DNA from 3 places in the Kitasatospora sp. NPDC085879 genome. Region 2 is predicted to be linked to each of the others. Evidence: riboswitches for the same ligand, from Rfam matches in the RefSeq annotation. Region 2 holds a riboswitch; each other region holds the start of a gene.
The links. Region 2 has a riboswitch for cobalamin ahead of AB0P35_RS10885 (HoxN/HupN/NixA family nickel/cobalt transporter). Riboswitches for the same ligand answer to the same signal wherever they lie in the genome.

Region 1 (5,361 bases), on a different contig from region 2:
ACTCCCCGTACGCCTCGCCGACCGGCCGGCCCAGCACCTTCGCCACCCCGAACTCCACCCGGGTCGGCAGCAGCCCGAGGCCCTCGACGGCGCCGGCCTTCGACTCCACCGCGTCGACGATCTCCCGCGACAGCATCTGGTAGCCGCCGCACACGCCGAGGACGGGCAGCCCGGCCGCGGCGCGGGCCCGCAGCGCGCCGTCCAGTCCCCGCTCGCGCAGCCAGGCCAGGTCGGCGACGGTCGCCCGGGTGCCGGGCAGCACCACCAGGTCGGCGTCGGCCAGCTCCTCCGGCCGGGTCGCCCAGCGCACCAGCACGCCCGGTTCCTGGGCCAGCGCGTCCACATCGGTGAAGTTCGACAGCCGAGGCAGCCGCACCACCGCCACCCGCAGCACCTCGGAGCCGTGCGGCGCGGCGGTCGGGCGGTTCTCCACGGCCGTGGACAGGTCCAGCGAGTCCTCGGCGTCCAGCCACAGGCCGGACAGCATCGGCAGCGTCCCCAGCACCGGACGGCCCGTCAGCTCCCGCAGCATCTCCAGCCCGGGCGCCAGCAGCCGGGCGTCCCCACGGAACTTGTTGACGAACCAGCCCGCCACCAGCGCCTGGTCCTGCGCGGACAGCAGCGCCAGCGTGCCGTACATCGCCGCGAACACCCCGCCGCGGTCGATGTCGCCGACCACCACCACCGGCAGGTTCGCCGCCGTGGCCAGACCCATGTTGGCGATGTCCCGGTCCCGCAGATTGATCTCGGCGGGGGAGCCGGCGCCCTCGCAGACCACCACCTCGTAACGGCTGCGCAGGTCCGCCAGGCACTCCAGCGCCCGCTCCAGCAGGACGGGCTTGCGCTCGCGGTAGTCCAGCGCCCCGACCTCGGCGACCGGCTTCCCGAGCAGCACCACCTGGCTGCGGCCGTCCGCGCCCGGCTTCAGGAGCACCGGGTTCATCGCCGCCTCCGGCTCGACCCGGGCGGCCTGCGCCTGCATCGCCTGGGCCCGGCCGATCTCGGCGCCGTCCGCGGTCACGAAGGAGTTCAGCGACATGTTCTGCGCCTTGAACGGCGCCACCCGGACCCCCTGCCGCGCCAGCCACCGGCAGATCCCCGCCGTGACCACGCTCTTCCCCGCATCTGAGGTCGTCCCTGCCACCAGCAGAGCCTTCGTCACGTGACACTCCCTTGCGAACGGGTGATGGAGGTGGCGCGGCCGAGTGCGGTGCGTCCGAGGGCATGGGCGGCCGTCGTCACCGCCAGCGCCAGCACCCCCACGCGGCGGGAGAGGCGGCAGGCGCGTTCGATGTCCGGGACGGCCACCGGCCGGAGTTCGGCGCCGAGGACGGGCCGGTGCTCCACCCTCTCGCCGTACTGCAGGGTGCCGCCGAGGCGTACGCCGAGCCCGCCGGCGAAGGCGGACTCGGCCTGTCCGGCGTTGGGGCTGGGGTGTGACGACCCGTCGCGCCGCCACACCTTCCAGGCGGCCCGCGGGTGCTCCGCCGCGGCGACGGTCAGCAGTGCGGTGAGCCGGGCGCCCGGCCAGCCGGCCACGTCGTCGAGGCGGGCGGAGGCCCAGCCGAAGCGCAGGTGCCGGGGCGAGCGGTGGCCGACCATCGCGTCCAGGGTGTTGACGGCCCGGAAGGCCAGCAGCCCGGGCGTGCCGGCGAGCGCGCCCCAGGTCAGCGCGTTGACCACCGCGTCGGCGGTGTTCTCGGCGACGGACTCGACCACCGCGCGGGCGATCTGCTGCTCGTCCAGGGTGCTGGGATCGCGCCCGCACAGGTGGGGGAGCCGCTCGCGGGCGGCGGTCAGGTCGCCGGCCTCCAGGGAGCGCCCGATCGTCCGGGCCTCGCGGGTCAGCGAGGTGCCGCCGAGCACCGTCCAGGCGGCGGCCGCCGCGAGGGCGGCCCGCGCGGCGGGCCGGCGGCGCAGCGCGTGGTCGGCGAGTGCCGCGCCGGCCGCGACCGCGCCGACGCTCAGCGCGGTGAAGGCGGTGCCGGCGCCCCGGTGGTCGCTCCAGAGGCGGCGTTCCAGGCGTCCGGCCGCGCTGCCGAACAGGGCCACCGGGTGGCCGCGGCGGGGGTCGGCGAGGGCGGTGTCGGCGAGGTAGCCGGCCACGGCGCCCAACAGGTAGGGGGCGGGGGTCAGGCGGCCCACGGCCCGGCTCCCTGGGTGGGGCGCAGCGGTGACCGCTGGGCAGCCTGCATGGCGTGCGTGTCCTCACTCAGGGTCCGCGCCCTGGATCGACGAACCGGCGGCGAGAGTCTCCTGGCTTCCGGGTCCGGCGCTCGCTCGGGCCTTCCAACGGCCCTGTGGCGGACCGCCGTGACCATGCAGGTCGAGCGTGCTCCCCGGTGACAGTGGCGGGACCGCGCCGGACTCGCACCGGCTTCCTCTGCATGCCTCCGTATGGCCCGGAGATCCCATCACGCCCTCCGACCGCCAGTCAACAAAGCGTGTGGAGTGGTTGGTCACACACCGTCGCGGCCCGGCCGTCCGCGCCCCGTACGATCCTCCAGCGCCCGCGGCGGCCGGTGGGGTCCGCTTCGTGCGTTCGGCGTGTGGGGCGGCGCACCGGGCCGCCCGTACGTTCTTGTGGCATGCGACGAAGACCGTCCACCCCGCTGCCGGTGCCGTTCTCCCCGCGGGCCGCCCGGGCGCACCGCGCCGGGCTCGGCCTGACCCCGGACCAGGTCGCCGAGGGCATGGCCGCGCACGGCGTCCGGCTGCTGCCCTCCCACGTGGTGGCCTGGGAGGCCGGCGAGATGCTGCCCTCGGAGGAGGAGTTCATCGCCCTGTCCCGCGCGCTGTGGTGTCCGCCCGCACAGCTGATGGGGATCGCGCCGGCCACCCTGCGGGACTTCCGGCTCGCCCGGGAGCTCAACCGGGAGCAGGCCGCCCACCGGATCGGGGTGGGCGCGGCGACGTACGCGCGGGCCGAGGAGACCGGCCGCTGGGACGCGGACGGCGAGCAGGGCCTGGCGCTGGCCCACGTGCTCGGGCTGCCGCTGCGGGTGATGGTGCGGGTGACCGGACGCCAGGACGCGCTCGACCGGCTGCTGCGCCAGGTGGTGGACGGCCGCTGGCAGGCGCAGCTGCGGGCGGTCGCCCGGGTGGTGCCGGTCCCGCACGCCGTACTGGGCGAGGTGCTGGCCGAGCTGCAGGACGAGTACCTGGTGCCGGGGCACTGGGGTTCGACGGTGCCGGACACCGCGCGGCCGCCGGCCCGGCCGCTCGCGGAGCGGTTCTGGGAGCTGCTGGCCCGCCGGGCCACCGACGTCCCGGTCTGAGCCGCCGCCCGGACGGACCCGTTCGGGTGGCCCGTCCCCCGGCGGGGGCGTGGACTGGGATCGCCGTGTCCGTGCCGCCACACCGGGAGCGCCATGCGTTGGGGAACCGCCGCGATCGTCGGGGCCGCCGTTGTCGGGACGGGCGCCGCGGCGCTGCTGATCGGCCGCCGGGTGTCCGAACGGGCCGTCCGCCCCGGCTTCGCCGGGGCCGGCACCACGGGCGGCCCCGGCATCCGGGTGCAGGAGCTCGGCGCGGACCGCGTCACCCTCACCCGCAGCGTGGAGACCGAGCGTCCCGGCCGCTACGCCCTGGAGTGGGCGGACGGCGGCCACGCCGTGGTGGGCGACGTGCTGGACACCGGTCCGCAGAGCGTCACCCGCCGGCTGCTCGCCACGGGCGCGGGCTCGCTGCGCACCGGGACGGAGGTCCGGGTGACCGCCCGGGTGTACCTCGGCGACCCGGCCTCCGCACTCGGCCTGGACTTCACCGCGGCCGAGGTCGAGGGCGAACTCGGGCCGATGCCGGCCTGGTACGTGCCGGGCATCCGCGGGCTCTGGGCGATCGTGGTGCACGGCCCCGGCGCCGACCGGCAGCAGGCCCTGCCGGTGCTGCCGCTGCTGCACGCGCTGCGGATGCCCGTCCTGGTGGTCACGTACCGCGGCGACGAGGGCGCCCCGCCGTCCCCGGACGGCCTGGGCCACTTCGGCGAGACGGAGTGGCGGGACGTCGACGCCGCCGTCCGGCTGGCCCAGACGAACGGCGCCGGCAAGATCGTGCTCTTCGGCTGGTCGCTCGGCGCCACGATGGCGCTGCACACCGCGACCCGCTCGGCCTGGCGGGACTCGGTGGCCGGCCTGGTGCTGGACTCGCCGGTGCTGGACTGGCCCGCGACGGTCCGCCGGGAGGCGGCCCGGGCCGGGGTGCCCGGCCCGCTCGCCGAGCTCGGCGCGCTGGCCGCCGAGGGCCGCACCAAGGTCGACCTGGCCGGCTTCGCCCGGCTGGCCGCCGGCACCGACCTGCAGGTGCCCGCGCTGCTGCTGCACAGCCCCGTGGACGCGGTGGCCCCCTTCGAGGCCGCCGAGCGCCTCGCCGCGCGGCGCGAGGACCTGGTGAGCCTGCAGCCCGTCCCGGACGGGGCGCACGCGGCCCTGTGGAACGCCGATCCCGACCGCTACGGCGAGGCGCTGCGCCGCTGGCTCACCCCGCTGCTGTGAGCCCCGCGGGCGGCCGCACCGACCGGAGACGAACGTCGTGCTCATGCCATGTTTCGGCTCCGGGCGACCCGGTTTGGTGCCTGTTGCCCGATCTCATCCCCTGTCCACGGACCGGACCTACGATCGCGCGTAGAACTCGATGTGACAGAAGGCCGGTACACGGGGAAGACTGCTCGGCGTGACGTCTCGGAACCCGCGCGACCGTGATGCCCCGCTCCAGCCCGCGATCCGCACCGGAGCGACGGTGACCCGTCTGCCAGGAGCGGCCCGCCGACCCGAGAGCACGCCTCCGGGTGGGCCAGTCCGCCGCCGTACCCCCGCGCCCAAGCCGGGCCGCGGCCGGGTGCCGCTGCCGGACGGCTTCCCCGCACCCGCAGAGCTGGCCCCGCACGCCCGCCGGATGCTTGCCGACGCCGTGCGGATCGCCCGCTGGGCCGGCGAGCTCGGCGAGGTCGACAAGCGTGGCGAGCTGCTGCCCGACGACGCCCGGGCCGCCGGGCGTGCCCTCGCCATGACCGTCGGCGCCGCCGCCAAGGCCTGGGGCCAGGCCCTGCTGGTCGGCCTGGTCGAGCTGCGCGACGGCGGAGCCGGCCCCGGCTGGCGGCTGAACGCCTGGGAGCACGACGACGAGGCGGTGATCCGCGGCTGGTCGGCGCTGTTCGACGCCTGGACGCTGCTCGCGCCCGTCCCGCCCGCCGCCCTGCGCGGCGTCTTCGCCATGCTGGCCGGCCAGGCCGTCGACCAGGCGCCGCACCTGCTGTCCTTCCTGCACCTGGTGGACGGGCCGGTCGCCGACAGCGAGCTCCTGGAGCTGCTGCGCCGAGGCCTGGACGAGCGCCGGCACGGCGCCGGCACCGGCGCGCTCGGC
Region 2 (5,361 bases):
GGTGTCGGTCTCGGCGGGCACCAGCAGCTGGGCGACGTCGGGCCCGAGCAGGTGCTCGCCGCCCTCCTCGGGCGGCAGGTCGTCGGGCAGCGTCAGCAGCGCCCGCTCGCGGGTGAGCAGCAGGCTGGCCCCGCACGGCGGGCAGCCGGTGAGGTAGCGGACGTTGGCGGCGCGGGTGACCAGGGCCGCATCGACCCCCGAGGCACTGCAGTGCTCCCTGAGGCGCTCCCGCCGCGCCGCGTACGCATCGGACATGCCACGAGCCTACGAACTGCGGACGGCCCGCGCCCGTCGAGCCGGGCAGGCGGCCCTGTGCGGGCCGAAAGGGCGCGGCGCGGGCAGCGGGAGGGCGCGTTCCGGGCGGCGGGCGCGGGGGGCGCGCCGGTCGGGGCCGTTCGGGCCAGCCGGTCGGGCCGGTCGGGCCGGTCGGGCCGGTCGGGCCGGTCGGGCCGGTCGGGAATGGAACGGGGGTGGGTCGCGTTGGAGCCCAGTGAAAACGACATCCGTTTCGGACATCGAGTCCGGGACGGGGTCTGTACCACCGAGGAGGAGCAGATGGCCCGCAGCGAACTGCGCCCGGTCGTCCGGCTGACGTCGACCGCCGGCACCGGATTCACCTATGTGACGCGCAAGAGCCGCCGCAACGACCCGGACCGCCTGGTGCTGCGCAAGTACGACCCGGTCGCGCGGCAGCACGTGGCGTTCCGCGAGGCGCGCTGACCCCGCGCCGAGACACTCCCCCCGTCGACCCCCGAAGGAGCAGCCCCATGAAGCACGGCATCCACCCCGCCTACCGTCCGGTCGTCTTCCGCGACAAGGCCGCAGGCCTGGCCTTCCTCACCCGCTCCACGCTGGACTCCGCGTCCACGGTGGTCTGGGAGGACGGCACCGTCCGTCCGGTGGTCGACGTGGAGACCTCCTCGGCGAGCCACCCCGTCTGGACCGGGCGCGCCCGGGTGCTGGACCAGGCCGGCCGGATCGAGCAGTACCGGCGCCGGTACGGCCGCGACTGACCGCGACCGGCGGCACCGCACGGCGCCCCCCCTTCCGCACGGAAGGGGGGGCGCCGTCGCGTTCCCGGGCGGGCTCAGCGCGGGGGCGGCGGCACCGAGACGACGAGGGTGAGCCGGACGGGCACCTCGCCGTCGTTGCGGTAGCCGTGCGCGGTGGCGGCCTCGTAGGAGGCGGTGGAGCCGGCCGGCACCAGGTGGTCGCGGCCGTCCAGGGTGAGGGTGAGTTCGCCCTCCTCGACCCGGGCGATCTCCACGGTGCCGACGGGGTGCGGGTCGGAGCCGTGCCCCTCGCCCGGCAGGATCAGCCACTCCCAGAGCTCCAGCGGGCCGGGCGCCTCGATGCCGTTGAGCAGCACCCCGGTGCCGCCCTTGGCGCCGGCCCACAGCTGCACCGCCTCGGCGTCCGACACGATCCGCACGGTGGAGGTCTCGTCGTAGTCGAGCAGCCGGGCGATCGAGACGCCGAGGGCGTCGGCGAGCCGGACGACCGTGCCGACGCTGGGGTTGGTCCGCCCCTGCTCGATCTGCACGATCATGCCGCGGCTCACCCCTGAGCGGGCGGCGAGCGCATCGAGGGTGTGGCCGCGGTCGGCGCGCAGCCGCTTGAGGTTGCGGGCCAGGGCCTGGGTGATCAGGTCGGGGTCGGGCATGTCAGTGTCAGTCCAATGAATTGATTCGTCCGGTTCACTCTGTTGACCTAAGCTGCTGGGGCACGACGAGTCCACTCGACCGTACTCCGGAGTCCATTGTGTTGTCCCAGATCCTCGCTCTCACCGCCAGCCTGCTCTGGGGCATGGCCGACTACGGCGGCGGCGCTCTGACCCGCCGGCTGCCCGCGCTGACCGTCGTGGTGGCCTCGCAGGCCGCCGCGGCGCTGCTGCTCGTCCCGGCCGTGCTCGTGACCGGCGGCCCGGGCGTGTCCGGCGCCGGCCTCTGGTACGCGGTGGCGGCGGGCGTGATCGGGCCGTTCGCGATCCTGGCCTTCTACCGGGCGCTGTCGCTCGGGCCGATGGGCGTGGTCTCGCCGCTCGCGACCGTCGGTGTCGCGGTGCCGGTGGGCGTCGGCCTGCTGCTCGGGGAGCGCCCGGGGCCGGCGCAGGCCGCCGGGATCGCGGTCGCCGTGCTCGGGGTCGCCCTCGCGGGCGGGCCGCGGCGCGGCGGCGGCGCGGTGACGGCTCGGGTCCTGGTGCTCACCCTGGGGGCGGCCGTCGGCATGGGCACCGTGATGGCGCTGATCGCCCAGGCCTCCGCCGGCGGAGGGCTGCTGTCCGTGCTGTGCGTGCAGCGGCTGTGCAACGTGGCGGTGGGCGGCGCCGTCCTGCTGGCCGCGCGGCGCGGTCGCCCGTCGGCCGGGGCCGGCGGGGCGGGCGGCGTGCTGCGCGGCCTGCCCGCACTGACCGCGGTCGGGGTGGCCGACGTCGCCGCCAACGCGGCCTTCGCCGCGGCCTCGCACCGCGGCTCGGTGGCCGTGGCCGCCGTGCTGGCCTCGCTCTACCCGGTGGTCACCGCGGTGATGGCCCGCGGGCTGCTCAAGGAGCGGCTGCGGCGCGTCCAGGTGCTCGGCGCGGGCCTCGCGGTGGCCGGCACGCTGCTGCTGGCGGCGGGCTGACGCCCCGTCCGCCGCCCGGCGCTGCGGGCGGCCCGCCATGTCAGGCCGCCCGCTCGGGCGCCCAGCGCTTCTCCACCCCGGCGATCCGCCAGTAGCCGATCGCCGCCGCCCAGACCACCACGAAGAGACCGACGATGACGAAGCCCACGTTGTCCAGGCTGAGTCCGGCGATCCAGCCGGTCACCGGGTCGGCGAGGCCGAGCTTGTCGTGCAGCACGGCGACCAGCTCGATGGTGCCGATGACGAAGGCCACCGCGATCGACAGGCCGGTGATGGCGAGGTTGTAGAAGACCTTGCGGACGGGGTTGGAGAACGCCCACTGGTAGGCGAAGTTCATGAACGTGCCGTCCAGGGTGTCGAACAGGCTCATGCCGGCGGCGAACAGCAGCGGCAGGCAGACGATCGCGTACCAGGGCAGGCCGGCCGCGGCGCCCGAGCCGGCCATCACCATCAGCGTCACCTCAGTGGCGGTGTCGAAGCCCAGTCCGAGGACCATGCCGACCGGGAACATCTGGCCCGGCCGGGAGATCGAGCGGGTGGCGCGGCGCAGGACGCGGTTCATCAGTCCGCGCGAGTCGAGCTGCCGTTCCAGCTCCGCCTCGTCGTAGGAGCCGGCCCGCATCGCCCGGAAGACCCGCAGGATGCCGAGCAGCGCTGCCAGGTTGAGCGCGGCGATGAGGTAGAGGAAGGCGCCGGAGGCGGTGGTGCCGATGGCGCCCAGCACCTGGTGGGCGGTCGACCCGTCGTCCATCAGCACCCCGGCGAGCTGGGCGCCGCCCGCGACCAGGGCGGCCATCAGCACCACCATCGAGGAGTGCCCGAGGGCGAACCAGAAGCCCACCGAGACCGGGCGCCGGCCGTCCGCCATCAGCTTGCGGGTGGTGTTGTCGATCACCGCGATGTGGTCGGCGTCGAAGGCGTGCCGCATGCCCAGGGTGTAGGCGGTGATGCCGAGTCCGGCGCCGAACACCTGGGTGCCGACCTCGTACCGCTCCGGGACGACCAGCAGGAACAGGGTGCCGAAGGCCGCCACGTGCATCGCCAGGATGACGGCCAGCAGGCCGGCCGTGCGAAGGGTGTCCTCCCGCCGCCAGCGGAAGGCGGGCAGGCCGGGGGCGGTCGGCGGCGCGGCCGTACCGGTGGCGGGCAGGGTCATGCGGTTCACGCTCCAGCACCTCGTGGAATGACGTCGTGAGGTGCCGTGGCCGGTCTCCTGGCTCACGGGGAGGTTCCTGTGGTGCCCGTACCCGGCCTTCCCGGGCGCGCTCCGGCGCCCAGTGACCCGCGAGGGGTACGGATTGACTCCCCGTTCACAGTGGCGAGGGCCGCTCCGGACTCGGACCCGCAGGTCCTGCACCGGTCTTCCCGAGCACCACGGCTGTTCCACCGTAGAGGTGACGGAGCGACAGCTGCAAGCCTGCAGACCTGCGCAGGTGTCGCAGATCACGGCCGGACGGCCTGCGAGAATGCCGCCATGCACCTCGTCCCTGCCGACCGCGTCGGCCAGCGCAGCATCGACGGCCACCGGGTCTGCGAGGCGATCGCCGGGATCGGCGACACCGGGCAGGTCCGGGCCTGGGCCGAGCGGTTCGGCCTGCTCGCCGACCCGGGGCGGCTCTCCCTGCTGCTCGCGCTGCACACCACCGGGCCGCTCGCCGTCACCGATCTGGCGCTGGCGACCGGGATGCGCGATCCGGCGGTCTCCCAGGCGCTGCGGCTGCTGCGCGCGGCGGGTGTGGTCGAGGGCGAGCGGGACGGGCGGGTGGTCCGCTACCGGCTGACCGACCCGGCGGTCGCGGAGGTCCTGGAGCACGGCGTGCTGGGGCGGGCCGAATGAGCCCGCGCACGGAATGAGCTCTTCCTGACGATTTGTCAGCTCGACGGGGGGTCAGCTTCAGCCAAGTTTTCTTGTCATGTCACCTCGAAGCCGTTCCGGTGGCCCATGCTTCCGGAGGCGGTCCGTCCGGCCCGCCGTTCCCAGGCTCCTGACGAGGAGACACCCCTTGAAGCTTCGCCGTACGTTCGCCGTGGGGCTGCTGGCCGCGGCCGCCACCCTGCTCCCCGCGCACCAGTCCGGCGCCGCCACCGGCGGCGGGCTGCCGTTCGGTTCGGCCACCGCCGTCGGGATCCACAACACCTACGACCCGGCCGCCTTCCCCTTCCTCGCGCAGAGCCTGGACACCGGCACCGGCATGATCGAGCTGGACGTCTGGACGGACACCATCACCAAGGAGTGGAAGGTCAGCCACTCCAACCCGCTGGGCAACGCGAACAACTGCACCGCCGCCACCACCCCCGCCCAGCTGTACAGCGGTGGCGCCAACAAGAACCTCGAGTACTGCCTCGACGACCTGCGGATCTGGCTCGCCGCCCACCCGTCGAGCGGCCCGCTGATGGTCAAGCTGGAGCTCAAGGGCGGCTTCGCCGCCAACCGCGGCATGGGCCCGGCCCAGCTCGACAGCCTGATAGCCGCCCACCTCGGCAGCGCCGTCTTCCGCCCCGCCGACCTGCTCGCCAAGCCCGGCGGCGGCAGCTACCCGAACCTCGACGAGGCCGCGAAGGCCGGCAACTGGCCGAGCCGCGACGCGCTCGCCGGCCGCGTGCTGGTGGACGTCATCCCCGGCACCGTGGAGGAGGGCAACCCCTTCGACACCCTGCACACCGACGTCGAGTACAGCCGCTACCTGCGCGACCTCGCCGCCGCCGGCAAGGCCGGCCAGGCACAGGTCTTCCCGGTGG
Region 3 (5,361 bases), on a different contig from region 2:
ATCGCGCTGCCGCCGCGCCGGCCGCGCACCACCAGGTGCTCCAGGCCGGACGGGTGCTCGGCCAGGGCCTGCTTGGACTCGGCGGCGCCGATGAAGCCGACCGGCACGCCGATCACCGCGGCCGGGCGGGGCGCGCCCGCCTCGATCATCTCCAGCAGCCGGAACAGCGAGGTCGGCGCGTTGCCGACGGCGACCACGGCGCCCTCCAGCCGGGGCAGCCACAGCTCCATGGCGGCGGCGCTGCGGGTGTTGCCCATCTTCTTGGCGAGGTCGGGCACCGAGGGGTCGGTGAGGGTGCAGACCACCTCGTTGTCGGCGGGCAGCCGCTTTCGGGTGACGCCGCTGGCGACCATGTTGACGTCGCAGAGGATCGGCGCGCCGGCGTGCAGCGCCTTGCGGGCCGAGGCGACCACGCCGGGCGAGTACACCAGGTCCTCGACCAGGTCGGTCATGCCGCAGGCGTGGATCATCCGCACCGTGACCTGGGCGACGTCGGCGGGCAGGGCGGCCAGGTCGGCCTCGGCCCGGATGGTGGCAAAGGACTGCCGGTAGATGGCGGCGCCGTCCTTCTCGTACTCGATCACGTGATCCTCCGGGCCTCGGCGACCGCCTCGGCCATCTCTTCCGTCGTCACTTCCACCGGCGTCACATCCGCCGACGGTGCCGGTGTCCCGACCGGCGTCACCCGGTAGCCCTGCCCGGTGGCGAGCACGTCCACCCATCGCCCGGCGGGGTGGCCGCAGCGCCGTTCGCAGCCCGACCAGTGCACCGGCAGGCCCGCGGCCGGGGCCGCCTCCAGTGCCCGGGTGGCGTCCGCCCGGACGTCGGCCCGGGAGGATCCGCAGCCGGGCAGGCCGGTGCAGGCGGTGGCACGTTCCCAGGCGGCACCCGGCGCGGTCCGGAATCCCGCCGCCGCCAGGTCGGCGAGCCGGTCGGCGGGCGCCCCGGGCAGCACGACCCCGCGCCAGGGGGTGAGCCGCAGCTCCCCCGCGGCCGCATCGACCAGCACCCGCCACCGGGCGGAACCGGCCGTGCCGAAGCGCAGCCCGACCGACAGGCCGCCGGGCAGCGCGCCGAGCGCGGGCGGCGCACCGGCGAACTCCGGGAGCCCGACCGGGCCGGGCGGCAGCAGGTCGGACACCTCCCGCAGGTGCCAGGCGCTGCGGCCGGCGGCGCGCACCGCGTCCAGGAAGTCCCGGGCGGCGGCGAGCGCGGCGGTCACGGCCTCCGCGGCCGGGACGGGCCGCGCGGTGGCCGCCCGGCCGAGGCGCAGCAGGGCGGTGCCGTCCGGCGCTGCGATCAATGTCACATCGGCGTTCAGCGCGGCCACGTCGCCGCGGCCGTCATCGAGGGCGAAGAGGAACTTGCCGGAGAGGCCGACCGCCCACGGGCTCGCGCAGAGCCTCGCGTCCAGCTCCCGTGCCCAGGCCTGCACATCGGCGTGGCCCGCGCCGGGGCCGGGCGAGGCGACGATGTTGCGGACCCGCTCGTGGGTGTCGGAGGGCAGCAGGCCGGAGGCCCGCAGCCGCCCGGCGAGCTCGGCGCCGCAGTCCGAAGCGAGGCCCCGCAGTTGGACGTTGCCGCGCGAGGTGATCTCCAGGTCGCCGTCACCCAGCGCCTCCGCGGCCTCGGCCAGCGCCAGTGCCTGACGCCCGGTCAGCATCCCGCCGGGCAGGCGGACCCGGGCCAGCGCGCCGTCGGCGGCGGTGTGCAGGCGAAGGGCCCCCGGGCAGGCGTCCGACCGGTCCCGGTCGGGCACGGCGGAGCCCGCCCCGGTGGGGTCGGGTGTGGGTGGCATGGCGGCGAGCATACAGATTGTCCGACCGACCGCCCCGTCGCCTGGATCACAGTCCGCATGCTGTCCCGCGGCAGGGCGGCACCCCGTACGATGCTGCCGGACGGTCCGCGCGGATCGTCCGACGCCAGCGACGGCAAGCGGAGGAAACCGGTGCAAATCCGGTGCGGTCCCGCCACTGTAACCACGGCTCAGCCGTGGAGCCAGGAACTCCCGCCGTCCTCCACCAGCCCGGGGCGCGGACCCCGAGGAAGGCCCGACCTGTGCGCTGCCGCATGCCCGGCTCCGCCGTCCCGCCCGGACGCGCCGAGCCGCCGCCCGCCGTCGCCGTGACTCCGGCGAACCCGGCGGCCGGCCGCACCTCGTGCCCCGCACCCCGCTCCGCCCCGCCCACCGGGCTGCCGTCCGGCGCCCCGGTGCGCCGCCGCACGCCCCGGAACACCGACCAGGCCGGGAGGCCCTCCGCATGATCCTGCTGCTGTCGACCTCCGACACCGACCTGCTGAGCGCCCGCGCCTCGCAGGGCCCCGTCCGCTACCGCCTCGGCAACCCGGCCCGGCTCACCGCCGAGGACCTGCCCGCCCTCGTCGAGGGCACCGACCTGGTCGTCGTCCGCCTGCTGGGCGGCCGCCGCGCCTGGGAGGACGGCCTGGACGCGCTGCTCGCCGGCCCCCGCCCGGTCGTCGTGCTGACGGGCGAGCAGGCCCCGGACGCCCAGCTGATGGAGCTCTCCACCGTCCCGGCCGGCATCGCCGCCGAGGCCCACGCCTACCTGGCGCACGGCGGCCCGGCCAACCTCGCCGAGCTCGGCGCGTTCCTCTCCGACACCGTGCTGCTCACCGGCCACGGCTTCGCGCCGCCCGCCTCGGCCCCCGCCTGGGGCCCGCTGGAGCGTCAGGCCCGCACCTCGGACGGCCCGCTGGTCGCCGTGCTGTACTACCGGGCCCACCACATGAGCGGGAACACCGCCTTCGTCGAGGCGCTGTGCGGCGCGATCGAGGACCAGGGCGGCCGCGCCCTGCCGCTGTACTGCTCCTCACTGCGCGGCGCCGAGCCCGAGCTGCTCGCCGAACTGGGCACGGCGGACGCGATCGTCACCACCGTGCTCGCCGCGGGCGGCACCCGCCCGGCCGACGCCCAGGCCGGCGGCGACGAGGAGGCCTGGGACGCGGGCGCCCTCGCCGCCCTCGACCGGCCGATCCTGCAGGCGCTCTGCCTGACCTGGTCGCGCGCCCAGTGGGAGGCGAGCGACGACGGCCTCTCCCCGCTGGACACCGCCACCCAGGTCGCCGTCCCCGAGTTCGACGGCCGGCTGATCACCGTGCCGTTCTCCTTCAAGGAGCTCGACGAGGACGGCCTCACCGTCTACCGCGCCGACGCCGAGCGCGCGGCCCGGGTCGCCGGCATCGCCGTCCGGCACGCCCGGCTGCGCCACACCCCGGCCGCGGAGCGCCGTCTCGCCCTCGTCCTCTCCGCCTACCCGACGAAGCACGCCCGGGTCGGCAACGCGGTCGGCCTGGACACCCCGGCCAGCGCGATGCGCCTGCTGCACCGCCTCCGCGCGGAGGGCATGGACCTGGGCACCGATCTGCCCGGCCTGGACACGGCCTCCACCTCCCACGAGTCACCCCGAGCCGAAGGGCCCGCCGGTGCCGAAAGGGAGGCGGGAGGGAGCGACGAAGGAGCGAGGGAGCAACGACCGTCGGTGCCGGGTCAGGAGGGCCCGGAGGCGAGCGGGCGAGCAATGAAGCACGAGGGTGACGAACTCATTCATGCTCTGATCGCGGCCGGCGGCTACGACCAGGACTGGCTGACGGAGGACCAGCTCGCCCGCAACCCGGTCCGTATCCCGGCCGCCGACTACCGGCGCTGGTACGCGACGCTGCCGCAGGGGCTGCGCGAGCAGGTCGAGGAGCACTGGGGCCCGGCCCCCGGCGAGCTCTACGTCGACCGCTCGCAGAACCCGGACGGCGACATCGTGCTCGCCGCGATCCGCTCCGGGAACCTGCTCGTCCTCATCCAGCCGCCGCGCGGCTTCGGCGAGAACCCGGTCGCGATCTACCACGACCCGGACCTGCCGCCGAGCCACCACTACCTGGCCGCCTACCGCTGGATCCAGGCCGCGCAGGAGGACGGCGGCTTCGGCGCCCACGCCGTGATCCACCTCGGCAAGCACGGCAACCTGGAGTGGCTGCCCGGCAAGACCGCCGCGCTCTCCGCCGAGTGCGGCCCGGACGCCGTCCTGGGCGACCTGCCGCTGATCTACCCCTTCCTGGTCAACGACCCGGGCGAGGGCACCCAGGCCAAGCGCCGCGCCCACGCCACCCTGGTCGACCACCTCGTCCCGCCGATGGCCCGCGCCGACAGCTACGGCGACATCGCGCGCCTGGAGCAGCTGCTCGACGAGTACTCGACGATCGCCGCGATGGACCCGGCCAAGCTGCCCGCGATCCGCGCCCAGATCTGGACGCTCATCCAGGCCGCCCGGCTCGACCACGACCTCGGCCTCGACGAGCGGCCCGAGGACGACGGCTTCGACGACTTCCTGCTGCACGTCGACGGCTGGCTGTGCGAGGTGAAGGACGCCCAGATCCGGGACGGCCTGCACGTCCTCGGCCAGGCGCCGGCCGGCACCGACCGGGTCAACATCGTGCTCGCCATCCTGCGCGCCCGGCAGATCTGGGGCGGCGTCAGCGCGCTGCCGGGCCTGCGCGAGGCGCTCGGCCTGGACGAGGCCGCGCTCACCCTCGGCGCCACCGACGCGGCCGAGGCGCAGGCCCGCGCCCTGGTCGAGGCGATGGAGGCCGAGGACTGGGCGCCCGAGGCGGTGGAGAAGGTCGCCGCCGGCCACCCGGACGCGGTCCGCGAGGTGCTGTCGTTCGCGGCGACCCAGGTGGTGCCGCGGCTCACCGCGACCACCGACGAGCTGGACGCCGTGCTGCACGCCCTGAACGGCGGTTTCGTCCCGGCGGGGCCGTCCGGCTCGCCGCTGCGCGGCCTGGTCAACGTGCTGCCGACCGGCCGCAACTTCTACTCCGTCGACCCGAAGGCCATCCCCAGCCGGCTCGCCTGGGAGACCGGCCAGGCGCTCGCCGCCTCGCTGGTCGAGCGGTACCGTGCCGACAACGACGGCGCCTGCCCGCCCTCGGTGGGCCTGTCGCTCTGGGGCACCAGCGCGATGCGCACCGCCGGCGACGACATCGCGGAGGCCTTCGCCCTGCTCGGCGTCCGCCCGGTCTGGGACGAGGCCTCGCGCCGGGTCACCGGCCTGGAGGCGATCCCGCTCGAGGAGCTCGGCCGCCCCAGGATCGACGTCACCCTGCGGATCTCCGGCTTCTTCCGGGACGCCTTCCCGCACGTGGTCGCCCTGCTCGACGACGCGGTGCGGCTCGCCGCGCGGCAGGAGGAGGCCGAGGCGGACAACTTCGTCCGCGCCCACGTGCAGGCGGACCTCGCCGAGCACGGCGACGAGCGGCGCGCCACCGTCCGGGTGTTCGGCTCCCGCCCCGGCACGTACGGCGCCGGCCTGCTCCAGCTGATCGACAGCCGGGACTGGCGGACCGACG

Region 1: another riboswitch for cobalamin. It lies ahead of AB0P35_RS24170 (cobalamin biosynthesis protein); the one in region 2 lies ahead of AB0P35_RS10885 (HoxN/HupN/NixA family nickel/cobalt transporter).
Region 3: another riboswitch for cobalamin. It lies ahead of cobN (cobaltochelatase subunit CobN); the one in region 2 lies ahead of AB0P35_RS10885 (HoxN/HupN/NixA family nickel/cobalt transporter).

Annotation. Positions count from the first base shown of each region.
Region 1 covers NZ_JBFBJZ010000033.1:17,216-22,576, forward strand. The annotation lists gene AB0P35_RS24165 (cobyric acid synthase) at 1-1,162, opposite strand, end outside; gene AB0P35_RS24170 (cobalamin biosynthesis protein) at 1,159-2,136, opposite strand; cobalamin riboswitch at 2,229-2,423, opposite strand; gene AB0P35_RS24175 (XRE family transcriptional regulator) at 2,589-3,278, shown strand; gene AB0P35_RS24180 (alpha/beta fold hydrolase) at 3,372-4,493, shown strand; gene AB0P35_RS24185 (hypothetical protein) at 4,672-5,361, shown strand, end outside.
Region 2 covers NZ_JBFBJZ010000010.1:138,544-143,904, forward strand. The annotation lists gene AB0P35_RS10860 (aminopeptidase P family protein) at 1-255, opposite strand, end outside; gene rpmG (50S ribosomal protein L33) at 556-720, shown strand; gene AB0P35_RS10870 (type B 50S ribosomal protein L31) at 768-1,013, shown strand; gene AB0P35_RS10875 (helix-turn-helix domain-containing protein) at 1,088-1,663, opposite strand; gene AB0P35_RS10880 (DMT family transporter) at 1,765-2,622, shown strand; gene AB0P35_RS10885 (HoxN/HupN/NixA family nickel/cobalt transporter) at 2,663-3,778, opposite strand; cobalamin riboswitch at 3,808-4,014, opposite strand; gene AB0P35_RS10890 (metalloregulator ArsR/SmtB family transcription factor) at 4,097-4,459, shown strand; gene AB0P35_RS10895 (phosphatidylinositol-specific phospholipase C domain-containing protein) at 4,626-5,361, shown strand, end outside.
Region 3 covers NZ_JBFBJZ010000009.1:47,855-53,215, forward strand. The annotation lists gene AB0P35_RS09545 (precorrin-8X methylmutase) at 1-584, opposite strand, end outside; gene AB0P35_RS09550 (cobalamin biosynthesis protein CobG) at 581-1,798, opposite strand; cobalamin riboswitch at 1,883-2,031, shown strand; gene cobN (cobaltochelatase subunit CobN) at 2,262-5,361, shown strand, end outside.